DNA from 2 places in the Pseudoalteromonas sp. OANN1 genome. Region 2 is predicted to be linked to the other one. Evidence: predicted binding sites of a transcription regulator. Region 2 holds the regulator's gene; the other holds the start of a gene.

Region 1 (3,146 bases), on a different contig from region 2:
CAAATGTTCTGTGTGTTAGGCCGTTAGCGCTACCGTCTGAGTACTTAACACCGTTCTTTGCAAGATAATAAGCAAAGTTAATCACACCGATACCCAGTGTACGGCGTCCCATCGTCGCATTGTACGCAGCAGGAACAGGGTAGTCTTGATAGTCTAATAGGTTATCAAGTGCGCGAACCGCCAGCTCTGCTAACTCTTCTAGCTCATCTAGAGACTTGATGGCACCTAAGTTAAATGCTGAAAGCGTACAAAGTGCAATTTCACCTTCAGGGTCATTTACATGGCTTAACGGCTTCGTTGGTAGTGCAATTTCAAGACATAGATTTGACTGGCGGATCGGTGCAACCTTAGAGTCAAACGGGCTGTGCGTATTACAGTGGTCAACGTTTTGTAGATAAATACGACCAGTGCTCGCACGCTCTTGTGCAAACATTGAGAATAATTCAATCGCTTTAATGCGTTTCTTACGAATAGACTCATCTTGCTCGTACTTAACATACAGTTCTTCGAATTTATCTTGATCTTCAAAGAATGCGTCGTAAAGACCTGGCACATCTGATGGACTAAATAGCGTGATATAGTCGTCTTTAATTAGGCGGCTATACATGGTTTTGTTGAACTGCACGCCATAATCTAAATGACGCACGCGGTTTTCTTCAACACCACGGTTATTTTTTAGTACTAATAGGTTTTCAACTTCAAGATGCCAAAGCGGGTAGAATAGGGTAGCTGCGCCACCACGCACACCGCCTTGAGAACAGCTTTTAACGGCAGTTTGGAAGTGCTTATAAAACGGTATACATCCTGTGTGGTACGCTTCACCATTTCTGATTGGGCTACCTAGTGCACGAATACGACCAGCGTTGATACCAATACCAGCACGCTGACTGACATATTTTACAATCGCAGAAGAAGTTGCGTTGATTGAATCTAGGCTATCGGCACATTCAATCAGTACGCATGAGCTAAACTGACGTGTCGGCGTACGAACACCCGCCATAATTGGCGTTGGTAATGAAATTTTGAATGTTGAAACCGCATCGTAGAATCGCTTAATGTAATCTAGACGCGTTTCTTTCGGGTAGTTTGCAAACAGGCTTGCAGCAACAAGAACATATAAGAACTGCGCACTTTCATAGATCTCGCCTGTTACGCGGTTTTGTACAAGGTACTTACCTTCCAACTGCTTAACGGCTGCATAGCTGAAGTTCATATCTCGGCTATGGTCGATGTAGCTATTTAGCTCATCAAACTCTGCTTTTGTGTAGTCAGTGAGAAGGTGCTGATCATAGCGCTTGTCTTCAACCAGCTTTACCACGTGGTCGTGTAAGTGCGGCGGCTCAAAACAGCCATAGGCTTTCTTACGCAAGTGGAAAATAGCCAAACGAGCGGCTAGATACTGATAATCTGGAGACTCTTTTGAGATCAGATCGGCTGCAGCTTTAATAATCGTTTCGTGGATATCACCAGTACGAATACCGTCATAAAACTGGATGTGTGACTTTAATTCAACCTGAGAAACTGAGACGTTATCTAGGCCTTCTGCCGCCCATGTAATGACACGATGGATCTTATCTAGATCTAACGGTTCTTTGCGACCGTTTCTTTTGCATACAGATAGCTGTTGGTTCATGTTATGTGCCTGTATTCCTTAGGAACGCGCTTTAGATATCGCACGAATATAAAATTGTTTAGCAAACCACCACTATATATGGTGCCCTAGTGGCTAGGGATCACAAGATAGTGGGGTTGACGTGAATTTGCAAGAGAACAACTCGGGCAGAATTGTGGATAAGTTTGGGATAATTTATTTATGTAAGTATCCACTAACCTATGACATTCCACTTATCTGCCCACAAAGAAAAATCAACAAAAAGATGATGCTTTTCAGCAAAAATAAAAAAAAATTCTAACTGATTTTTTTCTACACAAATTCGTATCTATTATAGCAAAAACACAATATATGGTGTTTTATTTTTTTATCGACACTAAATATGCGATAACGTGTCTAATGGGTTAGTAAGATAGAGATCCGCATACCAAGACTTAGCTTCAGCTTCAGATGGAATGAATCCCCACATTGCTGCGGCACTAATCATTTTTGCGGATTTTGCAGCAATAATGTCTCGTTCAGCATCGCCAACATAAATACACTGCTCTGGTGAAACCCCCAATTTTGACGCCACTAACAGTAAAGGCTCGGGATGAGGTTTGGCCACCGCCAGTGTATCTCCGCATACTACTGTCTCGATCTTTGCAAGTTCAGGGATCTGTTTTAGTAGCGGAAGTGTTAAAAACTCAGGCTTGTTTGTCATGATCCCAACCTGAATCTCTTTTTCTAGAAGTGCCGCTAATAACTCACCAATTTGCGCAAAGCATTGGGAATGTACTGATAAATTCTCCAGGTAGTAGTCGAGCACACCCTGATGTAAAACCTTAGTGTCGTAGTGCTTTAGTGACTCACCAAATCCTACCTGCAACATCGCTGCTACGCCGTTTGAAATCGCACTGCTATATGCCTGTTTGCCGACAGTAGGCATTTTATTAGCAGTTAAAACGTGGTTTAGTGCAGCGCCCAAATCATCACTGGTATCCAGCAAGGTGCCGTCTAAATCAAATAGTACCGCTTGGATCATGCCAGCTTCTCAAAGTGTAGAATATAGTTAACTGAAACGTCTTTAGTTAAGGTAAATGTTTTGCCGATAGGGTTGTAGTTAATCCCTGTCGCTGCTCTAACTTTGAGGTCGTACTTTTCAGCCCAATCAATTAAGGTCGAAGGGCGAATAAACTTATCATGCTCATGCGTGCCTTCAGGAACCATTTTAAGCAGTTTTTCTGCGGCGACGATAGCCAGTAAATATGCTTTTGTAGTTTTGTTTAAGGTAGAAAAAAATACATGACCACCAGGCTTAACTAGCTGTGCGACTGAACGAATAATGGATTCTGGGTCTGGCACGTGTTCTAGCATTTCCATGCAAGTTACTACATCGAATTCACTTTGGTGCATGGCTGCGAATTCTTCCGCTGGCACTTTTTGATAGTCTACGTTAACGCCGACCTCTAATGCGTGAAGCTTTGCAACGTTAAGCGGCTCTTGCCCCATATCGATACCGGTTGCATTTGCACCCAGCTTAGCCATGCTTTCT
Region 2 (3,146 bases):
GACCCGACTTGAAAACCTGCAATCGTCGTTTCTTGCGCCGTGTGAGGCACTATGGTCAGTTTAAAGCGATTTTGTTCCACGGCATTGACCGTCAAACTGATACCATCAATGGCAACCGAGCCTTTATACGGAATATACTTCATTAGCGATGATGGCGCGGCTAACCAATAGTCAGTCGCTCTGGCATTAGCGGTTATCTCAACCACTTCAGCAATACCATCCACATGACCTGACACCAAATGACCACCTAGGCGTGAAATCGGCTGCAGTGCCTTTTCAAGATTTACCTTTTGGCCTTGTTGGTACTCGGCAAAACGCGTCAAACTTAAGGTTTCGTTAGAAACATCGGCTTTGAAGCCATCATGAAACTTCTCAGTTACGGTCAGGCAGACCCCGTTAGTGGCAATGCTATCACCCAAGTTTACATCGCTCATATCAAGAGATGTCGTGGTCACACGAACAATTAAATCGCCGCCCTTGAGCTGCAATTGAGTTAATGTTCCTGTTGCTTCGATAATACCTGTAAACATTTTACTTCTCTTTAGTCGCGATAAGTTTGAGATCAGGCCCCACTTGGCAAACGTCGCCAAACACTAACTCTGGTATTTGCGACATGGCACTCAGTGGTGTGGTGTTAAACAGCCCTTTTCCAGCGCCAATTATTTTCGGTGCCAAATAGATGATATATTCATCAATTAGCCCTTGTTCATGCATTACCCCTGCAAGGGTGGCGCCAGCCTCAAGCCAAACATAATTACAGTGCTTTTCAGCCAGCTTGTTGAGCACGGCTTTTAGGTCGAGCTTACCGTTGATTTCAGGCACGACAATTTGCTCTACGAAATGAGGCCATTGCGCTGAATTATCAATAGTACGGCGAAAAATAATCACTGGAGATGCAATTTTAAATAGCGCAAGATCTGGTGTCAGACGATTTTGTGAGTCAATAATCGCACGTATCGGCTGGCGTAGCTCAGGTTGAGGATAATCGGTGTCTTGCAAAAACTCTTCACGAACATTGAGTCTGGCATTGTCTACCATAACCGTATCCGCTCCGGTCAAGACCACGCAGCTTTGCGCGCGGTGGCGCTGTACGTCTAAGCGCGCTGCCGCTGAGGTAATCCACTTGCTCTGGCCATTGGTTAATGCAGTTTTGCCATCAAGAGAAGCGGCAAGCTTACAGGTCACGAACGGCAACCCATACTCCATTCGCTTCAAGAAACCAGTATTTAGCGCCCTTGCTTGTGGCTCTAGCAAACCATAAGCCGTTTCAATTCCCGCGGCCTCTAACATTGCCAATCCACGCCCAGCAACTTGTGGGTTTGGATCAACCATAGCTGCAACCACTCTGCTGACGCCTGCGTCAATCAGACCTTTAGCACACGGCGGTGTTCTGCCATAGTGACTACATGGCTCAAGCGTTACATAGGCAGTTGCACCAGCGGCTTTAGCTCCAGCTTGCTTAAGCGCATGTACTTCAGCATGGCCTTCACCTGCTTTTAAGTGTGCGCCTTCGCCGACTATTTCACCGTCTTTTACGATCACACAGCCGACGTTTGGATTGGGTGTTGTGGTGTATTTACCGCGCTTTGCAAGCGTGATGGCGCGGCTCATGTAATCATGATCTTGCGCTGTGAACTGGCTCAATCCCCCAACCTCGCAATTTCCTCACCAAACTCACGAATATCTTCGAAAGAGCGATATACTGAAGCAAATCGCACATAAGCCACTTTATCGAGCTTTTTGAGGGCTTCCATAATACATTCGCCAATCATGTCGCTTGGTACTTCACGTTCGCCCGTACCACGAATTTGAGATTTAATCTGGTGTACCACTTCTTCTATTTGTTCTGTGCTGACGGGGCGCTTTTCCAGCGCTCGGTGCATGCCATTGAGTAACTTATCTTCATTGAAAGGCTCTCTGGTTCCATCTTGCTTTATTACGCGCGGCATTAAGAGCTCTGCACCTTCAAAAGTGGTAAAGCGTTCGTGGCATAAAATACACTCACGACGGCGACGGACTTGGTGGCCGGAAGCAACCAAACGTGAATCTATCACTTTGGTATCTTTGGCTGTACAGAATGGACAATGCATAGACGCTCTCGTTGACTCAAAAACAAAAAAGGCCGCTTGAATGCGGCCTTAATCATAACAAAAAACTGCTTTTTTGTGAGCGAAATTATGCGTAAACAGGTAATTTAGCGCAAATTGCTTTTACTTTTTCTTTCACTTGTGCCTGTACAGACTCATCATTGATGTTGTCTAGTACGTCACAGATCCAGCCAGCAAGCTCTTTCGACTCAGCCTCTTTAAAGCCACGGCGAGTGATCGCAGGAGAACCGATACGTAGACCAGAAGTAACGAACGGTGAACGTGGATCGTTTGGTACAGAGTTTTTGTTTACTGTGATATTTGCACGGCCAAGCGCTGCATCCGCATCTTTACCTGTGATGTCTTTATCAATCAGGTCAAGTAGGAATAGGTGGTTTTCAGTTTTGCCAGAAACCACTTTATAACCACGCTCCTGAAGTACCGCAACCATAGCTTGTGCATTTTTAACCACTTGCTCTTGGTATGACTTGAACTCTGGTTGTAGTGCTTCTTTGAAGGCAACCGCTTTCGCAGCGATAACGTGACATAGAGGACCACCTTGGCCACCAGGGAATACAGCAGAGTTTAGCTTTTTGTAGATTTCTTCATCATCACAAGCAGAGATGATAAGACCACCACGAGGACCCGCTAGCGTTTTGTGCGTTGTTGTTGTTACAACGTGTGCATGAGGCACTGGGCTTGGGTAAATACCAGCAGCAACTAGACCGGCAACGTGCGCCATATCTACAAGTAGGTAAGCACCTACTTTATCAGCGATTTCGCGGAACTTAGCCCAGTCAACGATACCTGAATACGCAGAGAAACCACCGATGATCATTTTTGGCTTGTGCTCAAGTGCTAACGCTTCAACTTGCGCGTAATCGATTTCACCAGTTTCTTCGTTTAGACCGTACTGAATAGCATTGTACGTTTTACCAGAGAAGTTTACGTGTGAACCGTGCGTTAAGTGACCACCGTGAGCAAGGCTCATACCTAGCACAGTGTCATGTGGCTGAAGTAGCGCTTGGAATACCGCCGCGTTTGCTTGTGAGCCAGCGT

Evidence for each region. Region 2 encodes NrdR, which represses ribonucleotide reductase genes. Its sites were predicted from a motif close to AAACACNANATNTNGTGTTT; they were not measured.
Region 1: nrdA (class 1a ribonucleoside-diphosphate reductase subunit alpha) is a predicted target of NrdR. The motif match lies at 1,701-1,720, and genes of this name have one in related genera.

What each region holds. Positions count from the first base shown of each region.
Region 1 covers NZ_JAMXSE010000022.1:44,989-48,134, reverse strand. Annotated here, with positions in the region: gene nrdA (class 1a ribonucleoside-diphosphate reductase subunit alpha) at 1-1,633, opposite strand, end outside; gene NH462_RS17130 (HAD-IA family hydrolase) at 1,989-2,636, opposite strand; gene ubiG (bifunctional 2-polyprenyl-6-hydroxyphenol methylase/3-demethylubiquinol 3-O-methyltransferase UbiG) at 2,633-3,146, opposite strand, start outside.
Region 2 covers NZ_JAMXSE010000008.1:133,069-136,214, reverse strand. Annotated here, with positions in the region: gene NH462_RS09380 (riboflavin synthase) at 1-530, opposite strand, end outside; gene ribD (bifunctional diaminohydroxyphosphoribosylaminopyrimidine deaminase/5-amino-6-(5-phosphoribosylamino)uracil reductase RibD) at 532-1,644, opposite strand; gene nrdR (transcriptional regulator NrdR) at 1,641-2,090, opposite strand; gene glyA (serine hydroxymethyltransferase) at 2,176-3,146, opposite strand, start outside.